4 regions of the Oerskovia sp. Root22 genome follow, and region 2 is predicted to be linked to each of the others. Evidence: riboswitches for the same ligand, from Rfam matches in the RefSeq annotation. Region 2 holds a riboswitch; each other region holds the start of a gene.
What was found. Region 2 has a riboswitch for S-adenosylmethionine ahead of ASE15_RS17380 (aminotransferase class V-fold PLP-dependent enzyme). Riboswitches for the same ligand answer to the same signal wherever they lie in the genome.
Positions count from the first base shown of each region.

Region 1 (5,544 bases), on a different contig from region 2:
CGGTGCCAAGCCCGAGCGCTGGGTCCGTCAGACCGACTTCGCGAACGAGGAGGCCGTCGGCTACCTCGCGGACCGTCTCGCCCGCCTGGGTGTCGAGGAGAAGCTCTTCAAGGCCGGGGCGGTCGCCGGCGACGAGGTGCGGATCGGGTCCGAGAAGAACGCCGTGGTCTTCGACTGGGAGCCCACGCTCATCACGGGCTCCGAGCACCTCGGCGGACCCCGTGGCACCGACCTGCGCTTCGACGACCACTCGCGCCCCACGCGCAACGACAAGCGTCGCGAGTACAACGAGCGCATGGACGCCAAGGCCGAGGCCCGCGCAGAGCTCTGGACCGAGCGCGAGTCCGGTCACTGGACGGACCCCGAGAAGGACTGACCTCCGGACACGGTGCCGCAGGGCAGCGACGGGCCGAGCGGTCGGGTGCCCCGACGCCCGACTCCCGCGCCGATGCTGTCGCCCACGACGTCCGCCCGCAGGGCGGGTACGGCCCCTCGGGTCGTGCCCGCCCTGTGGCGTACCGGTCGAGCGACGACCACCGCCCGGGTGGGACGGGAGCGGGAGGTGGGCGACGTCGTCGGGCGGGCTCACGCCGGAGAAGCTGTCAGAAATGCACCGGGCCATGCGCCGGTGCAGTTCTGACACCACGGCGCGGCAGGGTCCATGTCGTCTCACCCCGGGGTGTCACACGGTGACATGACTCCGCGCCCGGGCGCCTGGCGCGCGATGATGTCCCGGTGAATGCGCTCTCCGCACGCTCCCAGGTCGCCACGGCCCACCGGGTCGTCGTCAAGATCGGCTCCTCCTCGCTCACCGGACCGGACGGGCACCTCAGCGTCCCGGCCCTGCACGCGCTCGTCGACGTCATCGCCGCGCGGCACGCCGCGGGCGGGCAGGTCGTGCTCGTGACCTCGGGGGCGATCGCGGCGGGGATCGGTCCGCTCGGCCTCAGCGCCCGACCACGCGACCTCGCCACGGCCCAGGCCGCGGCCTCGGTGGGCCAGGGCCTCCTGGTCGCCCGGTACGCCCAGGCGTTCGCCGAGTACGGCATCCGCGTGGGGCAGGTCCTCCTCACGGCCGAGGACACCATCCGCCGCGGGCACTACCGCAACGCGCAGCGCTCGCTCGAGCGGCTCCTCGACCTGGGCGTCGTGCCCGTCGTCAACGAGAACGACGCGGTCGCGACCGACGAGATCCGCTTCGGCGACAACGACCGCCTCGCGGCGCTCGTCTCGCACCTGGTCCGCGCCGACGTCATGGTGCTGCTGACCGACGTCGACGGGCTCTACGACGGCCCGCCCTCGCGCCCCGGCACCCAACGCATCCGCGAGGTCCGCTCGCCGCTCGACCTCGAGGGCATCGAGGTCACGGGGCGCGGCAGCTCGGTCGGGACGGGCGGCATGCTCACCAAGCTCGAGTCCGTGCGCATCGCGACCGGCTCGGGCATCCCGGTCGTGCTGACCAAGGCCGCGAACGCCGAGGGCGCGCTCGCCGGGCGCGAGGTCGGGACCTGGTTCGCCGTGACGGGCAAGCGCACCACGCGCCGACGCCTGTGGCTCGCGCACGCCGCGCGCACGCGGGGGCGCCTCGAGCTCGACGAGGGGGCCGTGACCGCGGTCCTGGGCGGGCGGGCCTCGCTGCTGCCCGCGGGCGTGGTCGGGGTCACGGGCGACTTCGACGCGGGCGACCCCGTCGAGCTCGTCGCGCCCGACGGGCGCGTGATCGCGCGCGGCCTCGTGGCCTTCGACTCGACCGACATCCCCGACCTCCTCGGCCGCTCGACGCACGAGCTGCGCGACAAGCTCGGCGAGGGCTACGACCGCGAGGTCGTGCACCGCGACGACCTGGTGCTCGTGGGGCGCAGGCGCAAGGCGTCCTGAGGGCGGCTCGCGGCTGCAGCGCGGAGGCGGCGCTCGGTCCCACGACGGGGCCCGGAGACCTGGAACGGTCTCCGGGCCCCGTCTCTCGTTTGCGTTGTCTCATGGAGTGGGACGCCGCTCTCACTCCTTGACTGCACGGCGCCGGGAGGCTTTCCTGTGCGGCAGGTGAAGAGCGCCAGCGCCAAGACCCGGCTCGCTGGCCAGCAACCCTTCGATGTGACGGGGTGCTCCGGGCAGGACCTGACCGCGCCGACAGGTCGCGGTAAGCACACGACGTGACGAACGACCCCCGTCCACGGGTTCCTGTGGCGTGCCCGGGGACGGGCGGGACCCGCACGTCGTCCGACCGAAGGACGCACCATCGTGAGCCAGAGCACCCCGGCGATCTCCTCGCTGGCCTTCCTCACCCCCGGGAACTTCCCGGACGACGACCCCGCCAGCGGTCTCGAGGCGACGCTGCGGCTGTTCGAGCGCGCCGAGGCCTGGGGGTTCGACGGAGCGTGGGTCCGCCAGCGGCACCTCGAGCACGGGATCTCGTCGGCGACCGTCTTCCTCGCTGCGGCGTCCCAACGCACGAGCACGATCGAGCTGGGGACAGGCGTCATCCCGATCGGGTACGAGAGCCCGTTCCGCCTCGGGGAGGACCTCTCGACCGCCGACGTCCTCGCGCAGGGGCGCCTCCAGGTGGGCCTGAGCGCGGGCCGTCCGCCGCACGCCGACCTGATCGGTGACCTGGTCTTCGACGGGGACTGGGAGTCCCACGACTTCTCGCACGCACGCATCGAGCGGCTCGCGGCCAACCTGTCGGGCGGTTTCATCGGCGACGAGGACACCGTGGTGCACTCGCCCGGGAACGTCCAGCGGCCCCGGCTGCAGCCGCACAGCCCGGGGCTCGTCGACCGCCTCTGGTACGGCGCCGGCTCGCGCCGCTCGACCGAGTGGGCCGCGCGCAACGGGCTCAACCTCCTGACCGGCAACATCGTGGCAGGCGAGGAGTCGGACGACTTCGTCACCGCCCAGCTCGCGAACCTCGTCGCCTACCGCGCGGGGCGCGGCGACGCGCGGACCACGCGGGTCGCGCTCGGGCGGGTCATCGTGCCGACCGACTGCGCCGACGCCTCGTCGCGCCGACGCTACCGAGCCTTCGAGGAGTCGCGCCGAGCCCGGACCCTCGCCCCGCAGGGCGAGCGCCGGACGCTCTTCGCGCCCGATCTCGTGGGGCCCAGCGAGGAGATCCTCGAGCGGCTCGTGGCGGACGCCGTCGTGGGCGAGGTCAGCGAGCTGCGCCTCGAGCTGCCCTACGAGCTCAGCGACGAGGAGTACGAGCAGATCCTGCACGACGTCGCGACTCTCGTCGCCCCGGCCCTCGGCTGGACGCCGGCCACGGACCGTGCGGGAACGGCCGGCTCGACGGTGCCGGGATCGCCGCCCGTCGAGCGGACCGCCGCCGCCGTCGCCGTCGGCGCCTGACGGAGGGGGAGAACCACCATGGGACGCTATCTCGCGACGCGACTGGCCCAGGCGGTCGGCGTGCTCTGGGCCGCCTACACGGTGTCCTTCATCGTGCTCTACGCCCTGCCCGGCGACCCGGCCCAGCTCATGGCCGGGGCCGACGCCAACGACATCACCCCCGAGCAGCTCGACGCGCTCCGTGCCGAGCACGGTCTGGACCGCCCGCTCGTGGTCCAGTACTTCTCCCAGCTCGCCGGGCTGTTCCGCGGGGACCTCGGTCAGTCGATCAGCACGGGGCGCCCCGCTGCGGACCTCATCGTCGAGGCGATCCCACCGACCGTGCAGATCGCCGCGGCCGGTCTGCTGCTCGCGGTGGTGCTCGGCGGAGGGCTGGCCGTCGCGGCCACCTACACACGGTTCCGCGGTCTCGGGCAGCTGCTCCTCGGGCTGCCGCCCCTCGGGGTCGCGATCCCCGCCTTCTGGTTCGGCCTCCTGCTCATCCAGTGGTTCTCCTTCACCCTGCCGATCTTCCCCGCGATGGGGAACAAGGGGTTCGCCTCGATCGTCCTGCCCGCGATCACGCTCGCCGTGCCCACCGGGGCGACGATCGCCCAGCTGTTGTCCAAGAGCCTGGCCACCACGCTGCGGGAGCCGTACATCGACGCGGTGTGGGCCAAGGGAGCCGGTCGCCCGAGGGTCTTCTTCTCGCACGCCCTGCGCAACGCCGCGCTGCCCGCACTGACGATGACCGGCCTGATCGTCGGCCAGCTGCTCTCCGGCACGGTCGTCACCGAGACGGTGTTCTCCCGACCGGGACTCGGCCGCGTGACCGCGTCCGCGGTGCAGACCCAGGACATCCCGGTCGTGCAGGGCATCGTGATCTTCGCCGCCGTCGTGTTCGTCGTGTCCAACCTGCTCGTCGACCTGGCCTACCCGTTGCTCGATCCCCGCGTGGTGACGGGACGTCGCCGAGGCGCGACCACGCCTGGGGCGACGCCCGGGGGAGGGGCCGCCGCCCCCGAGGACCAGACCGTACCCACCAGATCGTCGACCCCCGAGGTCGCCGTCCTTCACGGAGGTGCAGCATGACCGACACCGCCCTCGCCCCGCACGAGCAGAGCGTCCTGCCGGAGGCCGATGCCGTCGACGGCACCACGCCCGGTCTTCGGCGGCCCTCGTCCGCGGACCTGCCGCCCGGCCGCGTCCGTGGCCTCTCGAGCCTCGTGGCGGGCCTGGGCTTCGTGGTCCGGCGGCCCGGTCTGCTCGCGGCCGTGGTCTGGATCGTCGTCGTCCTGGTGGCCGCCTTCGCCCCGACGCTGCTCGCGCACTCCGACCCGCTGACCGGGGTGCCGGCCGACAAGCTCCAGCCGCCGTCGGCCGAGCACTGGTTCGGGACCGACCAGCTCGGCCGCGACCTCTACTCCCGGGTGGTTCACGGCACAGCGCTCACGCTCCAGGCCTCGCTCATCGCGGTCGGCCTCGGGCTCGTCGTCGGCTCGACGCTGGGCCTGCTCGCGGGGTTCTTCGGCTCCTGGGTCGACGACGCCGTCATGCGGGTCGCCGACGTCCTGCTCGCGATCCCGAGCCTGCTGCTCTCGCTCGCGCTCGTCACGGTCCTCGGGTTCGGCACCGTGAACGTCGCGATCGCGGTGGGGCTCGCGAGCGTCGCGAGCGTCGCCCGCATCATGCGGTCCGAGGTCGTGCGCGTCCGCAGCTCGGTGTACGTCGAGGCCGCGCAGGCGTCGGGGAACCGCTGGCACCGCGTGCTGCTGCGGCACGTCCTGCCGAACTCGGCCGGGCCCGTCGTGGTCCTCGCGACCCTCGAGCTCGGCACCGCGATCCTGGCGGTCTCGTCCCTCAGCTTCCTGGGCTACGGGGCGCCGCCGCCTGCCCCCGAGTGGGGTCAGCTCGTCTCGACCGGACGTGACTTCCTGCGCAACGCGTGGTGGCTCACGACCCTCCCCGGGCTCGCGATCGTGCTGACGGTCCTCTCGGCCAACCGCATCTCGCGAGCCCTCGACACCGAAGGACGGCGGAACCGATGAGCACGGACCGGAGCGCACCGCTGCTGCGCATCGACAGCCTGGCGGTCGAGTACCGCACGCGCCGCGGGACGGTCGCGGCCGTCCAGGACGTCTCGTTCGACGTGCTCCCCGGCGAGACCGTGGCGGTCGTCGGCGAGTCCGGGTCGGGGAAGTCCACGACCGCGCACGC
Region 1 is NZ_LMIL01000009.1:123,285-128,828, forward strand. Features, by position in the region: gene obgE (GTPase ObgE) at 1-376, shown strand, start outside; gene proB (glutamate 5-kinase) at 736-1,878, shown strand; SAM riboswitch class IV at 2,043-2,153, shown strand; gene ASE15_RS11060 (LLM class flavin-dependent oxidoreductase) at 2,242-3,348, shown strand; gene ASE15_RS11065 (ABC transporter permease) at 3,367-4,419, shown strand; gene ASE15_RS11070 (ABC transporter permease) at 4,416-5,375, shown strand; gene ASE15_RS11075 (ABC transporter ATP-binding protein) at 5,372-5,544, shown strand, end outside.
Region 1: linked by a shared signal. The riboswitch ahead of ASE15_RS11060 (LLM class flavin-dependent oxidoreductase) and the one ahead of ASE15_RS17380 (aminotransferase class V-fold PLP-dependent enzyme) in region 2 are both predicted to bind S-adenosylmethionine.

Region 2 (5,544 bases):
TCGAGGCCGATCGACAGGCGCACGGTCGTCTCCGCGATCCCGACGGCGGCACGGCCCTCCGCGCCCAGCTTGCGGTGCGTCGTGGTCGCGGGGTGCGTGATGAGGGACTTGGCGTCGCCCAGGTTGTTGGAGATGTCCACGATCTGCAGGGCGTCGAGGAACTGGAACGTGCGCTTCTTGAGGAGCTCGGCGTCCGTGCCCGGGTCGTCGGCGCCGGGCACGTCGAGGTTGAACGTCACGACCGTCCCGCCGCCGCTCTGCTGGGCCTTGGCGAGCTCGACCTGGGGGTGCGAGGCGAGGAACGGGTAGCGCACGGCCGTGATGCCGGGCAGCTCCTCGAGCGCGGTCGCGACCTGGAGCGCTGCGGCGTTCTGGGCCTTGACGCGCACCGACAGGGTCTCGAGGCCCTTGACCAGGACCCACGCGTTGAACGCGCTGAGCGAGGGCCCGGTGTTGCGGATGAAGGTCTGGACCGGGCCCTTGACGTACTCCTCGGAGCCCAGGATCGCGCCGCCGAGCACGCGCCCCTGCCCGTCGATGTGCTTGGTCGCCGAGTACACGACGACGTCCGCACCGAGCTCGAGCGGCTTCTGCAGCACGGGGGTCGCGAACACGTTGTCGAGCACGACGACGGCCCCCGCCGCGTGCGCGAGGTCGCTCACGCGGCGCACGTCGATCACGTCCTGCATGGGGTTGGACGGGGTCTCGAAGAAGACGACGTCCGCAGGGGTCGACAGCGCTTCCTCCCACTGCGACAGCACGTGACCGTCGACGTAGTCGGTGCGCACGCCCCACTTGGCGAAGATCTCGTCGAAGATCACGAGCGACGAGCCGAACAGGGCGCGGGCCGCGACGATGCGCGACCCGGAACCGACCAGGGCCGCGAGCGACGTGAAGACCGCGGACATGCCCGACGCCGTGGCGTAGCAGGCCTCGGCGCCCTCGATGAGTCGCAACCGCTCCTCGAACGTGTGCACGGTCGGGTTGCCGTAGCGCGAGTAGATGAAGCGGTCGACCTCGCCCGCGAAGGCGGCCTCTGCCTCGGCGGCGCTCCCGTAGACGTAGCCCTGCGTGAGGAAGAGCGCCTCGCTCGTCTCCTCGAAGTTCGAGCGGGCGTGGCCGCCGCGCACCGCGAGGGTGTCGGGCCGCACCGAGCGGGGCAGCGGGCCGCGGCCCGAGCCGCCCGGGACCCCGGCGGGAATGCGCAGGACGCCGTCCCCGGTCGCGGCGCTCACGACTGCTTCCAGGGGAGGCCCGCTGCGCGCCAGCCGTCGGAACCACGGTGACCGGCGCCGTCGAGCGCTCCCTCGAAGCCCTCGAGGACGTTGTACGCGGGGCCCAGGCCGGCGGCGGTCGCGGCCTTGGCCGCGCCGATCGAACGGGCTCCCGAGCGGCACAGGAACACGACGGGGGTCTCGGGTGTCACGCCGGCCGCGGCGAGGTCCGTGACGAACGACGGGTTGGGCCGGCCCTCGACCGTGACCCACTGGGTCAGGACCGGCTCGCGGCCCGTCGAGGACAGGTCGGGGACGCCGACGAAGCGCCACTCGGCGTCGGTGCGGACGTCGACGAGGACGGCGCCCGGGGCGCTCTGGAGCAGGCCCCATGCCTGCTGGGGAGTGATGTCGCCGGCGTAGCCGTCGGCGGGCCGGGCGTCGGGGACCGGTGCAGCGGTCGCGCGGTCGGGGGCACTCATGGTGATCCTCCATCGGTCGTGGCGGTAGCACCCTCGCCCGTCACCGGGGGGTTGCTGCGGCGTCATCGTGCCAAGTCACTCAGCCGCTCTGGATGGTTGCGTCGGATCGTACGTCACCGTGCCCACGGAGTGAAACGGGTGTCTCGCAGGGTGGGCAGGGGATAGGTTGCTGCGCATGGAGCACCCTGCGCGCCGCCACGAGGTAGAGGATTCCCGTCGAGACAGCGGGCTCGGGGCCTCTACCTCGACGCAAGCCCTCTACCTCACGGCAGGCGGTCGTGACCAGAGCCCGCCCGAGGAGGTCCTGACCGGGGGCAACTCCTCGACCGTCGTGCGGAGCGGCGACACGGTCCGCCGGACCGCCGGGCCCTGGACGCCGACCGTCCACGCGCTCCTGCGCCACCTGCGCGCGCACGGCATCACCGAGGTGCCCGAGCCGCTGGGGACCGACGAGCAGGGGCGCGAGGTCCTGTCCTATCTCCCGGGCGACGTCGCGAACTATCCCCTTCCCCTGTGGGTCTGGGACGAGTCGGTGCTCCGTGACGCGGGCGCGCTGCTGCGGCGCGTGCACGACGCGAGCATCGGGTTCCTCGCCGCCACGGCCGACAGCGGGCTCCCCGGGGGCTCCGTCGTCGACGGCGCTGCCGCCGTCCCCGCACCCGCCGCCGCCCCGACCTGGCAGCTCCCGGCGCGCGAGCCGGTCGAGGTCGTGTGCCACAACGACTTCGCCCCGTACAACCTGGTCTTTCGCGACGGGGTCGTCGTCGGGCTCATCGACTTCGATACCGCGAGCCCCGGCCCCCGGATCTGGGACCTGGCTTACCTCGGCTACCGGCTCGTGCCCCTCGTGGCGGACGCCGGGGACGGGGAGGGAGCCGACGTCGTCGGGCGCCTGGATCCTCTCGCGCGCCTCGACGCGCTAGTCGCGGCCTACGGGCTGCCCTTCTCGCGTCGCGAGGTCCTGACCGTCGTGGTCGCGCGGCTCGACGAGCTCGCGGCCTTCACCGACGAGCGGGCGTCAGCGACCGGGCGGGACGACTTCCGGGAGCACGCGGCCATGTACCGGGCCGACGCGCGACACATTCAGGCGCTCGCGGACGCGTCGCCTCGCTGAGCGGGCTCGACCGCCTGACAGGCACCCTCTGCCCACCATCCGAGACGCCGTGCCCACCGGTTGACACGCTCTGCGGGCCTCGCCCATCCTTGACACCAGGTCATGAGTGCCAGCGCAAAACCCCGGTTTGCTGGCCGGCAACCCTCCTCCGCGGCGGGGTGCCCCGGGTGACGACCAGGTCCCTCTCTACAAGGAGGGGGGCAAGCGCGGAGGGGCCGCAGGGCGAACTCCGACGACCACCGGAGGACGTGCCATGAGCGCACACGCAGTCATCGAAGCCCCTACCTCGTGTGCCGTGCTGCCCGTCGTGGGCAGCGACACCCTGGTCCCCCTCGTCGACGGGCGCAGCGTCCCGTACGCCAACCTCGACGTCGCGGCGTCGGCCCCGGCGCTGCAGGTCGTGGCCGACCGCGTCAACGAGGTCCTGCCGCTCTACGCGAGCGTGCACCGCGGCGCGGGCTACCTGTCTCAGGTGTCGACCGCGCTCTACGAGGCCGCGCGCCAGACCATCGGCGCGTTCGTCGGCGCCCGCGAGGACGACGTCACGATCGTCACGCGCAACACCACGGACTCGCTCAACCTGCTCGCGGGCTGCGTCCCGGCCCAGGCCGACGGTTCGCCGGGCCGTGTGCTCGTGCTGGACGTCGAGCACCACGCGAACCTCCTGCCGTGGCAGCGCACGGGCGGGGCCACGGTCCTGGTCGGCGGTGCGACGGTCGCCGAGACCCTGTCCGGGCTGCGCGCAGAGCTGTCGCGCTTCCCGTACGCGCTCGTCGCGATCACGGGGGCCTCGAACGTCACGGGCGAGTCGCTGCCGCTCGCCGAGGTCGTCGCCGCGGCGCACGACGCCGGAGCGCGGGTCCTGCTCGACGGCGCCCAGCTCGTCCCGCACCGGGGCGTCTCGCTCGCCGCGAGCGACGTGGACTACGTCGCGTTCTCGGGCCACAAGACCTACGCGCCGTTCGGTGCGGGCGCGCTCGTGGGGCGCCGTGACTGGCTCGACGCCGGCACGCCCTACCTCGCCGGGGGCGGCGCGGTGCGCAACGTGACGCTCGACGGCACCACGTGGCAGAGCGCCCCGGCGCGGCACGAGGCCGGGTCGCCCAACGTGATCGGCGCGGTCGCGCTCGCCTCGGCGTGCGACGCGCTCGCGGCGCTCGAGCCGGGCGTGCTGGTCGCGCACGAGACCGAGCTGCGTGCCCGTCTCGTCGACGGGCTCGAGGAGATCGACGGCGTGCGCGTCGTCCGCGCCTGGGCCGACGCCGTGGACCCTGTGGGCGTCGTGACCTTCTCGGTCGACGGCCACGACGCGGGCCTCGTCGCGTCCTACCTTTCGGCCGAGCACGGCATCGGCGTGCGTGACGGCCGGTTCTGCGCGCACCCGCTCCTGGCCCGCCTGGGCTTCCCGGCCGGTGCCATCCGGGCGTCGATCGGCGTGGGCACCACGGGCGAGGAGATCGAGCGCCTGATCGCGGCGCTGCGCGCCTACGTCGGCGAGGGGGTCAAGGCCCGGTACGAGGTCGTCGACGGCTGCTGGGTCGTGAGCGACGACCCTCGTCCGCTGCTCCAGGTCGCAGGGCTCTCCGGGCTGTTCGCGACCGCCGCGGTCGGCAACATCACGGCCGCCGTGGGGTGCGGTCCGGCCCCGGCCTGACGAGCCCTCTGACCTGCGGAGACACTCCTCGGAGCGCAACGTTCACCCGTGCGTCACCTCGTCGCCCACGAACGACCGCTCTGTGGTCTTGGCGGCGACGCCCGCGTGTGTTCTGATATGCGCTGTGCAGCACGATGTCGTCCTGGAAGGCCACGGGTTCCGCCTCGAACCCCTGGCTGTCGCGCACGCCGGTGCGCTGGCTCAGATCGTCGATCCGACGATGTGGGCGGGTATGAGTACGACCCTCCCTGCGGGGGAGGTCGGGATGGTGAACTTCATCGAGGACACTCGGGCTACCCGGGCGCTGACGGCCTTCGCCGTCGTCGACGCGGGCTCGGGTCTCGTGGTGGGGAGCACCGCTTTCCGTGACCTGTCGCTCGACGACAGGCGCGTGGAGATCGGGCGGACCTTCTACGCCCGTTCCACGTGGGGGAGCCTCGTGAACCCGGTCTCGAAATGGTTGCTGCTCCGACATGCGTTCGAGTCGTGGGACGTGCACCGCGTGGGCTTCCGGGTGGACGCGCGCAACGCGCGCTCGCTCGCCGCGATGCGTCGCCTCGGCGCGTACGAGGAGGGCGTCATGCGAGGTCATCGCACGGCCCCCGATGGCACGCGTGCCGACTCGGTGTGCTTCTCGATCCTCGCGCACGAGTGGGCGGGCGTCGAGCTCGGCCTGCTCGCGCGGATCACGAGCCCGCGGATCGTCCCGGTGCTCGGCCCCGTCGAGATGTCCACCGCCGGCGAGCCCGTGACCACGCCGCTCCTGTCGGTCGTCCCGCCGGTCGCGGACCACGTCGCCGAGGCGGCCGGTCAGGCCGTCGGCTCGGTCACGGCCCTGCCGCCCGCCGTCGCCCTCTGAGAACTTCCCCCGTCCACAGCGACGCCCCGGGACCCGTACGGGTCCCGGGGCGTCCTTCGTCTGCGGTCAGTCCTTCGTGAAGGCGTCCTTGACGTCGTCACCGGCCTGCTTGACGTTGGCCTTCGCCTGGTCGGCGTGGCCCTCGGCCTCGAGCTTCTCGTTGCCGGTCGCCTTGCCGGCGCCTTCCTTGACCTTGCCCTTGGCCTCTTCGGCACCGTGCT
Region 2 is NZ_LMIL01000011.1:445,663-451,206, forward strand. Features, by position in the region: gene ASE15_RS17365 (O-succinylhomoserine sulfhydrylase) at 1-1,208, opposite strand, end outside; gene ASE15_RS17370 (rhodanese-like domain-containing protein) at 1,232-1,696, opposite strand; SAM riboswitch class I at 1,703-1,795, opposite strand; gene ASE15_RS17375 (phosphotransferase enzyme family protein) at 1,872-2,810, shown strand; SAM riboswitch class IV at 2,909-3,023, shown strand; gene ASE15_RS17380 (aminotransferase class V-fold PLP-dependent enzyme) at 3,064-4,464, shown strand; gene ASE15_RS17385 (GNAT family N-acetyltransferase) at 4,589-5,323, shown strand; gene ASE15_RS17390 (CsbD family protein) at 5,390-5,544, opposite strand, start outside.

Region 3 (5,544 bases), 290 kb from region 2:
ACAAGCTCTTCCCGCTCACGGTCGGGCTGTCGGGTCTGCTGAACCAGGGGGCGTCGCAGCCCGCGCTGTACACGCTCGTGATCACGGGCGCGCTGCTGTCGATCGTCCCGCTCGTGGCCCTGTTCCTCCTGCTGCAGCGCTACTGGCAGGTCGACCTCGCCGCCGGCGCGGTCAAGGCCTGAGGATGTCCCTAGACTCACGTGTCGTGGAGCAGTCCGGGAACGACGTCGTACCCCAGCCCGTCGACGCCGTGCGCGAGGACGGTCGCGAAGCCGCGCGCGGCACCTCCCCGGGTGCGGGGGCGGGCGCCGGACCCGTGCGCGAGAGGCGGGCGGCGGCGTCGGGCAACGGGGCGAAGCGTCGCCCCACGATCCGCGACGTCGCGGACGTCGCGGGCGTCTCGCGCGGGACCGTGTCCCGCGTGATCAACGGTGGCCACTGGGTCTCTCCTGATGCCCTCGCGGCGGTCAACGAGGCGATCCGGACCACGGGGTACGCCGCGAACCAGCACGCGCGCAGCCTCGTGACGGGGCGGTCGAACTCGATCGCGTTCCTGTTGACCGAGCCGCAGCACCTGCTGTTCGAGGACCCCAACTTCTCGATCCTGCTGCGGGGCGCGGCCGAGGAGCTCGCGAAGCGCGAGATGCCGCTGCTGCTCATGGTCGCGGGGACCCCCGAGGAGCGTCGCCGCATCGGTGGGTACGTCGCGGCGGGGCACGTCGACGGCGTCCTGCTCATCAGCTCGCACCAGGGCAACCCGATGCTGGCCGAGCTGCTCAAGCAGAAGGTCCCGACGGTCGCCTGCGGTGTCCCGCTCGGGTACGAGGGGCGCGTCGGGTACGTCGCGGCCGACGACCGGGCCGGGGCGCGCACCATGACGCAGCACCTGCTCGACTCGGGGCGCACGCGCATCGCGACGATCACGGGTCCGCTCGACACCCCGGGCGGGACGCTGCGCCTCGACGGGTACCGCGACGCGCTGGGCGACCGGTTCGACGAGTCGCTCGTCGCGCACGGCGACTACTCGCGCGAGCGGGGCCGGCTCGCGATGGCCGAGCTGCTCGAGCGGCGCCCTGACCTCGACGCCGTGTTCGTGGCGTCGGACCTCATGGCGGCGGGGGCGCTCGTCGCGCTCCAGGCCACGGGGCGGAGCGTGCCCGGGGACGTGGCCGTGGGCGGGTTCGACGACTCGGGGGTCGCGGCGTCGCTCCACCCGGCGCTGACGACCATGCGGCAGCCTTTCGAGCGCATCAGCGCCGAGATGGTGCGGCTGCTGCTCGAGGTCGTGGAGGGCCAGGAGCCTGCGGCCATCACGCTGCCGACGTCGCTCGTGGTGCGGGACTCGGCCTAGGGAGGTTCGGCCTCGCCCGGCCAGTCGCGGTCGTGCGCGACGGGCACCGAGGCGCTCGGGCACAGGGGTGCGCCGTGGCGCGCCGGGGTGATTTGTCCTTGTGTGTCCCGTCTGGCAGGGTGGGCATCGGTCACGAGTGACCGGCGATACGCCCTCCGCGTGCCGGTCCGGCAACCGCGTTCCCGCGCACGGTGCCTCTGAGGAAGACCCGCCCGACCCGGCATCCGGGCCTTCGGGAAGTGCGAGGTCGAGGTCGCGTTCATCGTGGCCTCGACCCTTGCCCTGAGGCCGCCGCTGCGGCCCGGTGGGCTCAGGCCGCCGACTGCCTGCGGTGAGCGCGTTGTCCACAGATCACTGGCCTTCGCTCCGCGTGCTGTCCTGAGCCGTCATCCTGTCCGTGAGGCGTTCGGACGGTCGGGCGACGACGCCGAACCGGGGGAGGGGAGGGTGTGTTTTCTCTGTAGCCACAACAATTGTGGTGGCTACAGAGAAAACACACCCTCCCCCCCCGGGTCCTCGTGGAGGAGATCAGGACTCAGGGGGAGCGGATGGACTGGAGCAGCCCGGTCTCGGCGGTCGTGCCCGGGCTCGAGGGGCCCGTCCTGCGTGCGCTCTGGAACCGTCAGGGCGAGCTCACGGGTGGGCAGGTGCATCGCGTCGCGCACACCGGATCGTCGGAAGGGGTCCGTCGCGCTCTCGGGCGGCTCGAACGGCAAGGGATCATCCAGCGGCGGACCATCGGGTCGACGAACTACTTCCGGGTCAACCGCGACCACCTGTGCTGGCCCGCGATCGAGGCGCTCTTCGACGCGCTGCATCCCTGGTGCGAGCTGCGCCGACGCATCGACGAGCTGCTTCATCAGGTCGTGCGGGACGACGGCCGTCGCCGGTCGATCGGCGTCGCTGTCGTCGGGTCGGCCGCTCGCGGCGACGGCACCGCGGCCGACGACCTGGACCTCCTCGTCGTCGTCCCCGACGACCTTCCGGCCTGGATCGCCCACGAGCTCACCGACCAGCTGCGCCGCGACGCGGGAGCCTGGTCCGGCAACGACGTGGACGTCCACCTCCGCACGATCGCGTGGCTCGACGCCGAGCGCGACCGCCCCGGGGCCCTCGAGCGGTGGGCGCACGACGCCGAGCAGGTGCTCGGGCCACCCGTGCACGAGCACCTGACCCTCGTCGTCCTCCCCGACTGACTGCCGACGGGCCGGCGCAGCCGCCGCGTCCCCGCGCGCCTGCGCACGGGCCCGCTCCGCACCCGCCCGCGCCGCCCCGCACCCGCCCGCGCCGCGCAAAACCGCGCCCGACGGCGGAGGGCGCGCTCCGCCGTCGGGCAACGGACCTCAGCAGGTCAGGTTTTCGCCCGTCGTGGTGCCCAGGAGCTCGGCGTATCGGCGGAACAGCGCGACCCGGTTCGCGACCTGGCGTGGGTTGCCGCCGTCGCACTCGAGCGGGCCGTTGATCGCGCGGATCGTCTCGCGGAAGCCGTGGTCCCCGACGATCGCCTCGTGGCACGTCATGGTGCCCTCGCCCGGCTGCGTGTTCCAGTACCAGAGCGCGGTCTTCCAGGCGACGGTCGCGTCGGTCTCGACCAGGTACGGGTTGTTCAGCAGGTCGATGCCCAGGGCGTCACCCGCGGCCTTGTAGTTGAAGTTCCACGAGAGCTGGATGGGCCCTTTGCCGTAGTACGCGGACTGGCCCGCGGGGCACCCGTACGGCTGCGACGGGTCGCAGTAGTGCGAGTACACGGCGGTGTTGAGCTCGCTCACGTGCAGCAGACCCGTGCTCTCGTGGCTCACGTTCGCGAGGAACGCCGCAGCTTCGCGGGCCGCGACCACCGGCCCGCCCGACGTCGCGAACTCCGGGTACGCCGCGGTCGCCGCGACCAGGCCCTCGTACGTGTAGAACGGGTTGCGGTCCGGGAACATCTCCTCGAACTGCGCCTCCGTCACCACGAAGCCCGTCGTGATGCCGCTCGTCGAACCTGTCTCAGCCATGAGCCACCCTCTCGTCACTGATCCCGGCCGGCCGCTGGGTCGCGGCTCGACGACGAGCCGCGACGGCCGGACGGCGTCTCCGCGGTCACCCTAGGGGACGGGTGCGGGCTCCTCGGCATCGGTGTGCAGGGTGCTCCGGGGGAGGTCATCACCGGGCGTCGCGCCGATCGTGCCGGCTGTGCCCACCGGCTCCACGCGCCCCTCGACCGAGGTGCTCCCGGCCGGATCGGCGGCCGGCACCCCGGTCGGCTCGCCACCCGTCGCGCGGTAGACGAGGGCCGCGACGAGCCCTGCCGACCAGCCGAGGACGAGGGGCCAGAAGAGGCTCGCCTGGACCGAGGACAACGCCAGGTTGAGCGTCGTCGAACGCAGCTCGCCCACCGCGAAGGCCGTGACCGAACGCGACGCCGCAGCCACCGACGACGCCGCGATCGTGACGAACCAGACCGCGAGCACCAGGCTCCAGCGGCTCGCGCGCGGCGGCAGGCGCCGGGTCGCGAGCCACGTGCCCCCGGCGACGACGAGTCCCACGAGCACCGCCAGACCGACCTCGAGCGGCTCGACCACGGTCCGGCCGGCCGTGAAGCGCCAGGCCATCGCCCCCGAGGTCACCTCAGCCAGCAGGTCGACCGGACCGCGCGCGCTGCGGTGCCACACGAGCCACGACCCTGATGCGCCGACGCTCGCCCAGACGAGCGCCCCCACGCCGCCCGCGACGAGCACCGTCGGGTAGGCGCGGGCCCGCAACGGCTTGCGCGCGCGACGCGTGGCCGGGAGCGAGGCCGGGTCGTGGCGGCTCGTGAGGCCCAGGGTGCCGACCGCGACGAGCCCGACGAGCCACCCGGCGGCCAGCCCCCACGAGCCGCCGTCGAACGACGCCGTGAGCAGGAGGAACGCCGGGTTCTCGGGGGAGGGGAACGTGACGTCGGCGACGACGTCGGCGACCGCGCCCGCGGCACCGCCCACGACGACCGCGAACCAGGAACCGAGGAACGCCGCCGGTGTTCCCGTGCGAGGGGGGAGGCGTCGCGTCGCGAGATAGGTCAGCGCGACGACCACCGCCCCCGCGAGCAGGGCCGCGAGGATCGTCTGCCCCGTCACGGTCACGTCCACCCGGTCGCTCAGCACCGCGCTCCCGACCCACAGGACCGACGTGAGGAGCCCGGCGACGAGGACGGCAGGTTCTCGGCGAGACGTCATCGGCATCCCGCGAGGGTAGCGGACGCAGATGAGGCGCCCGCCCGGACCCCGGGAACGGTGCGGAGGCCCGTGCGCGGGCGCGCGCGGCCGGGTGCGCGGCTGCTCGTGCGGTTGCCGGTCGAGCCGCCCGCCCGGATCGTGGGAGGCATGCATCCTGAGCGCGGCACCTCCCGCTTCCCGGTCGACGTCCTCGTGCGGTCCCTGGCGATCGGCACCGCTGCGGGGAGCCGTGCCTCGCTGGGAGTCGCGCCGCCCCTGCTCACCTCGTCGGCCACGGGCCGGGGGGCCACCGTGGCCAAGGTGGTCGCGGGGCTCGGGATCGTCGGTGAGCTCCTGGGCGACAAGCTGCCGGGAGCCGGGTCGCGCCTCGAACCGCCCGGCCCCGCGATCCGCATGGCGTCGGGCGCGATCGGGGCCCTCGTCCTTGCCCGCCGGGCCGAGGTCGGCGTGCTCCTGCCCGTGCTGCTCGGCGCGGCGGGTGGTGCGGCCGGGACCTGGGGCGGGGCAGCATGGCGGGCCGCGTGGGTCGGGAAGGGCCCGGACTGGCCCGCCGCCGTCACGGAGGACGCCGTCGCGCTCTCGCTCGCGGCGTTCGCGGTCCAGCGCTGAGCCGTTCGGCCCCCTGCTCGCCCGACGCCGGAGCGCACCTTCCGCGCGGAAGGTGCGCTCCGCCGTCGGGCACGGCTCCGCAGAAGGTGAGCCCCGCCGTCGGGTCGGCGGTCGCCCGGCGCTGACGCGTCGCGGGTGAGAGCGCCCCGAGCCGGTTGACACCCCCGGAAGCCGCATGCAAGAGTGCCTCCCATCCGGAAACGTTTCCAGCATGTTTCGCACCGCGATGTTGGAAACGTTTCCAGAAACGAGAGCCCAGCACCACCTTCGACGGAGAGGGAAGAAACCGATGGCGTCACGTGCAACGTTGAACGAGGTCGCCGAGCGCGCCGGGGTGTCGCTCGCCTCGACCTCCCGAGCGCTGCACGGGTCCGGAGCCAGCAAGGC
Region 3 is NZ_LMIL01000011.1:155,065-160,608, forward strand. Features, by position in the region: gene ASE15_RS16150 (carbohydrate ABC transporter permease) at 1-182, shown strand, start outside; gene ASE15_RS16155 (LacI family DNA-binding transcriptional regulator) at 317-1,351, shown strand; SAM riboswitch class IV at 1,480-1,599, shown strand; gene ASE15_RS16160 (nucleotidyltransferase domain-containing protein) at 1,900-2,547, shown strand; gene ASE15_RS16165 (chitinase) at 2,695-3,348, opposite strand; gene ASE15_RS16170 (hypothetical protein) at 3,439-4,554, opposite strand; gene ASE15_RS16175 (hypothetical protein) at 4,696-5,157, shown strand; gene ASE15_RS16180 (LacI family DNA-binding transcriptional regulator) at 5,447-5,544, shown strand, end outside.
Region 3: linked by a shared signal. The riboswitch ahead of ASE15_RS16160 (nucleotidyltransferase domain-containing protein) and the one ahead of ASE15_RS17380 (aminotransferase class V-fold PLP-dependent enzyme) in region 2 are both predicted to bind S-adenosylmethionine.

Region 4 (5,544 bases), 380 kb from region 2:
GGGCGGGGTGCCTGCGGACCGCGTGGGCAAGAAGGCCTCGGGCCCCAAGGGGCGCGACGTGTCGAGGGTCGGGCGCGACGTGGGCTCCGGCCTGGCCGACGACGTCGCCGCGGCGGACCTGCCCGAGGGCTCGCGGCTCGTCCCCTGGCGGCTCGTGGACTCCGCGCAGACCTCGGCCTTCGTCGCGGAAGGTCCCGGTGTGATCGGCGGGACGGCCTGGGACTTCGCGCACGTCGAGCGGTTCGGCGACGGCGAGCTCGACCTGCTCGTGATCGACGAGGCCGGGCAGTTCTCGCTCGCGAACACCGTCGCGGTCTCGCGGGCCGCGCAGCGGCTCCTGCTCCTGGGCGACCCGCAGCAGCTCCCGCAGGTCTCGCAGGGGCAGCACCCCGAGCCGGTCGACCAGTCGGCCCTCGGCTGGCTGACCCGCGCCGGCGGCGGGCACGACGTGCTGCCACCGGAGTACGGCTACTTCCTCGCGCGGTCGTGGCGCATGCACCCGGCGCTGTGCGACGCGGTGTCCGAGCTCGCGTACGAGGGCCTGCTGCACGCCGAGGCGGCCGCGGGCGAACGCTTGCTCGTGGGGGTCGAGCCCGGCGTGCACGTGGTCGAGGTCGAGCACGCAGGGAACGCGGTGTCCTCGGTCGAGGAGGCCCAGGAGATCGTGCGTCAGGTCCAGGCGCTGCTCGGGACCACCTGGTACCCGGGCGGGCGGGGTGGGGGCGCCGCAGGCTCCCACGGTGGGGCCGCCGCCTGCTCTCGGCCGCTCGACCAGCACGACTTCGTGGTCGTGGCCCCCTACAACGCGCAGGTCTGGACCGTGCGGCACGCGCTCCAGGCCGCGGGGCTGGGGGACGTGCGCGTGGGAACGGTCGACAAGTTCCAGGGCAAGGAGGCGCCCGTCGCGATCGTCTCGATGACGGCCTCGGCACGTGAGGACGTGCCGCGCGGCATGGAGTTCCTGCTGTCGCGCAACCGCGTGAACGTCGCGGTCTCGCGGGGCCAGTGGTGCGCCGTCGTGGTCCGCTCGCACCGGCTCACCGACTACCTGCCGCACCACCCCGAGGAGCTCGCCGAGCTGGGCGCGTTCATCGGGCTGTGCCAGTCAGGGGCTGCTCGGTAGCGGCCGAGCTTCCGCTGAGTGCATGATGCGGCAGCGACACGCCGGTCGAGTCGCTGCCGAACCACGCACTCAGCGGCGGGTCAGGGCTCAGAAGTCCCCGAACCCTCCGAAGTCCCCACCACCGAAGTCGCCGAACCCACCGAAGTCACCGCCGAGGTCCCCTCCGGCCTCGGTGACCTCACCGCCCGTGTCGCCCGCTCCAGGGTCGGCCTCGGTCGCCCCGGGATCCCCCTCGCCTCCCGTCCCGCCGTCGCCCGCGAGGTTCGCGGTCGGGTCGCCGAACATCGGGCCGAACATCATGTTGGCGACCGCGGAGCCGATCACGACGCCCGCGATGGTGCCGAGCATGCTCGAGCCGATCATCGAGCCCATGCCGGGCCCGCCCGGGCCGCCGACCCCTTGCCGGCCGCCGAACGACCGCTCGAGCGTGCCGGGGTTGCGCATCTCGGCGCGGGTCGCCATGCGGGCGAGCGACTGCGGGTCGTCGGAGGTCGCGCGCTCGGCGGGCGGCAGGTTCTCGCCGAGGTCGGTGAGCACACGGCGCCGCTGCTCGGGCGTGAGCCGCTCGAACGCCTCGGTGTGCGCCTGCTCGACGGCCTCAGGGGGAGCCGTGCGCAGCAGGTAACGGTAGCGGTCGATCGCGACGTCGTCCTCGCTGCGCCCCGGACCCGTCGGAGCGGGGGGCGGGGTGCCGTACACGGGGGACTCGTGGCCGTCGTAGGTCGCGTGGCGGCGCGGCATCCCCTCGTCCTGCGGGGTGCGGCCGAGGAGGCGGTCGAGGAATCCCATGAGCGTGTCCTTCTGGTCGAACCGTCGAGGGCGGGTGCCCTCACCGGTTCAACGCGGTTCGCCGCCCCTCCGTTCCGTCGAGTGCGTGGTTCGGCAGCGACACGCCCGGCGAGTCCCTGCCGAACCATGCACTCAGCGGGGAGCGGGCTCCGGTACGCAGCCCACCCCACCCAGGAGGCGGACGTTGAGCGGCTGTCCCGCGAGCTCGAGCGCGTGGTACTGCTCGTGCACGCGCACGGTCAGCCCGTCGGCCAGGTCGAGCCCCGTGTGGTGCCACACGCGGCACGCTCCCTCACCCGTCGTGTACTCGACGACGACCTCGACGCCTCCGTCGACCGGTCGCACCGCGCGGACCGTGCCGTCACGCCAGCCCCAGGGCCGGTTGCCCAGCATGCGTGCGTGGACGGGGTGCAGGAGGTGCCCGGTGTCGTACCGGTCGCACACGGTCGGTACGGGACAGGGGGCGGTGCTCGCCCGGCGTTCCATGACGTGCTGGGCCATGGTGCTCCTTCTCTCCGTGCCCGACGGCGGAGCTCACCCGCGTGCGGGCACCCACCCGGGCGAGGCCCAGGGCGAGGGGCACGAGGACGAGCGCTGCGGCGTGGGGCTGCTCGCTCTTCCCCCACGGGTGTGGGGGCGGGTCTTCCTCCGGGAGCACCGTGCGCGTCGCGCGGTTGCCGGACCAGCACGCCGGAGGGCGGTTCGCTGGTCCTCTGGACCGTTCTCAGTTCTACCACGGCGTCCAGGACCAGGCACAGGGGTACCTGGTCCTGGACGCACGAGTGCCCCCGACCGGCGAACCGGTCGGGGGCACTCGTTCAATGATCAGCTACGCCCGGAGGCGAGTGAGATCAGAGCGGGCGGATGTTCTCCGCCTGCGGGCCCTTGGGGCCCTGCGTCACGTCGAACTCGACGCGCTGGTTCTCCTCGAGCGAGCGGAAGCCCTGCGTCTGGATGGCGGAGTAGTGCGCGAACACGTCGGCGCTGCCGTCCTCAGGTGCGATGAAGCCGTAGCCCTTCTCGCCGTTGAACCACTTCACGGTTCCCAATGCCATGGGGATCTCCTTCTAGAGTTTCAAACAGCTCCATGATCTGGAGCCGAACATCACGGTGTTCGTCGTCAACTCTTGGGTAACAAGGTTCGCGGTGGCATGGGGCCGTTGCGCAAGGACAAGCGAGGCACTGCAATCTCACCGGTAACGGTACAGGGGTTACTCCGACTGTGCTACCCCTGTTGCTAACGATTGAAGTACTTGTGTCCCCCAACCAGGTCATGACCGAGCAAATCGGGCACGGTCACGAGCGTGTAACCAGCAGCCCGCAGGCTGTCCACGATGCCGGGCACGGCCGACACGGTCGAGGCGTGGATGTCGTGCATCAGCAGGATCGCCCCAGGTCGGGCACCTGCGAGGGCCCGCTCCGAGGTCATGGCCGAGTCCTTGTTCTTCCAGTCCTCGGTGTCGACGTTCCACAGGATCGCCGGCTCGTTGCGCTGGGAGAGGACACTCGTCACAGTATCGCTCGTCGCGCCGTACGGAGGCCGTACGAGCGTCGGTCGGACGCCCGACGCGGCCTCGACCGCGTCCGCGGTCGACTGCAGCTCCTGCGAGATCTGGTCGGTGCCGAGCTTCGACAGGTCGGGGTGGGACCACGTGTGGTTCCCGACGGCGTGCCCCTCCGCGACCTCGCGACGCACCAGGTGGGGGTTCGCCTGGACGGACCGCCCGACGAGGAAGAACGTGGCCCTGGCCTGCTTCTCGGCGAGGGTGTCGAGGAGCTGGGACGTGTACTTGCCGGGGCCGTCGTCGAAGGTCAGGGCGATGCACTTGAGCACCGAGCAGTCCGGCGCGTCGGGCGAGGCGGGGGGCGGTGCGGCCACGGGCGGCTCCTCGACAGGGGGCGGGGCGATCCCCATGAAGGGTGCACCGCTCGCCGCGACCTCGGCGAGCTGCTTGCCGACGGCCGACAGGACGGACCGGGTCGCGTCCGGCTCGAGCCGCACGGCGAGCTCCCCGTCGGCCCGTGCCGAGACCAGGCCGGGCGAGAAGACCAGGGTCGCGGCGCCGTCGGGCCCGAGACGGACGTCCCGGAACGTGTCCTCCGACGACGGCACAGGCTCGCCGAACCCCAGCCCCGCTGCCGCGAGCGCCGCTCCCGCCCACTCCGCGGCCTGCTTGCGGCCGTCCGCGGTGAGCAGGTCGGCCGACCACGTCGTGGTCGCGCGCGGGAGGTCGGTGTAGAAGGTCTGGCTGCCGAGCTCACCGTTCGCCCCGCCCGTGAAGGCGTAGGTCGAGGCGTGCACGCCCAGCACGTCGCCCTGCGCGAGCACCAGGTCCCAGCCGACGTTGAGCTCGTTGCCCGTCGCGGTGGGGTCGACCGCAGCCTCGTAGGCCTGCGTCGTCGCGTCGACGAAGCGACCGAACGCCCGTCCCAGCGAGTGCTCGCCGGGGATCGCGACGGTCGAGATCGAGCGGGCGTCGCCCGTGTCCGCGGTCGACTCCTGGTGGATCTCGAGGTTCTCGACGGACGTCGGGTCGAGCACCGCAGGCGGGTCGACCCGCTCCGCGGGGACCTTGGTCGCGGTCGGCGACGGGGCGGGCGAGGGCTGAGCCGACGGCTGTGCGGACGCGCGCGTCAGGAAGAACGTGACGCCCGCGGCGACGACCAGCAGGGCGACGAGGGCGGCGACGACCCGGACAGCCCGGTTCTGCGGGCGCGCAGGGGAGGAACCGCCCGGCGGCAGACCGCGGGACGGGGAGGCGTGCGGGGACATCAGGCCACCGTGCCACGCAGGGACGGTGCGCGTCGCGTCCGGACGGGCCGATGAGGCGAGCGCCACAGCGTCCGCCTCGACCCCTCGCACGGCCGCCCCAGGTGCTCCACGACCTTCACGCGCCGCGCACGCGTCGCGTACCCGGCCGCAGTCGCCCCTCGAGGCGTGCGAGGCGGCACCACCCGCCACGTGGCGGGTGGTGCCCACGGCCGCACGCGGGGTAGAACTGAGTGATGGTCTCTCCCTCCCAGGTCCCCGGCGTCGTGCTGAACAACGGCGTCACCGTCCCGCAGGTCGGCCTCGGCGTCTTCAAGGTGCCCGACGACGCGACCCAGCAGAACGTCGAGGAGGCGCTCGAGGCGGGCTACCGGCACATCGACACCGCGGCCGGCTACTACAACGAGGCCGGGGTCGGCGCGGCGCTGCGAGCGAGCGGGCTGCACCGTGACGAGGTCTTCGTGACGACCAAGCTGCGCAACGGCGACCAGGGGTTCGAGTCCGCCCTCCAGGCCTTCGAGGACTCGCGCGAGGCCCTCGACCTCGAGGTCGTCGACCTGTACCTGATCCACTGGCCGGTCCCCAGCAAGGACCTCTACGTCGAGACCTGGCGGGCGTTCGAGAAGCTCTACGCCGACGGCGCGGCGCGCGCGATCGGTGTGTCGAACTTCCTGCCCGACCACCTCGGGCGGCTCCTCGCCGAGACCGACGTGGTGCCCGCCGTCAACCAGATCGAGGTCCACCCGACGTACCAGCAGCGCGCCACGCAGGCCGCGACGCTCGCCGCGGGCATCGCGGTCGAGGCGTACTCGCCGCTCGGTCGGGGTGCCGACCTCGACCACCCCGTCGTGGCGAAGGTCGC
Region 4 is NZ_LMIL01000011.1:66,658-72,201, forward strand. Features, by position in the region: gene ASE15_RS15775 (bifunctional RecB family nuclease/DEAD/DEAH box helicase) at 1-1,123, shown strand, start outside; gene ASE15_RS15780 (hypothetical protein) at 1,211-1,912, opposite strand; gene ASE15_RS15785 (hypothetical protein) at 2,045-2,413, opposite strand; SAM riboswitch class IV at 2,521-2,632, opposite strand; gene ASE15_RS15790 (cold-shock protein) at 2,764-2,967, opposite strand; gene ASE15_RS15795 (polysaccharide deacetylase family protein) at 3,150-4,685, opposite strand; gene ASE15_RS15800 (aldo/keto reductase) at 4,919-5,544, shown strand, end outside.
Region 4: linked by a shared signal. The riboswitch ahead of ASE15_RS15785 (hypothetical protein) and the one ahead of ASE15_RS17380 (aminotransferase class V-fold PLP-dependent enzyme) in region 2 are both predicted to bind S-adenosylmethionine.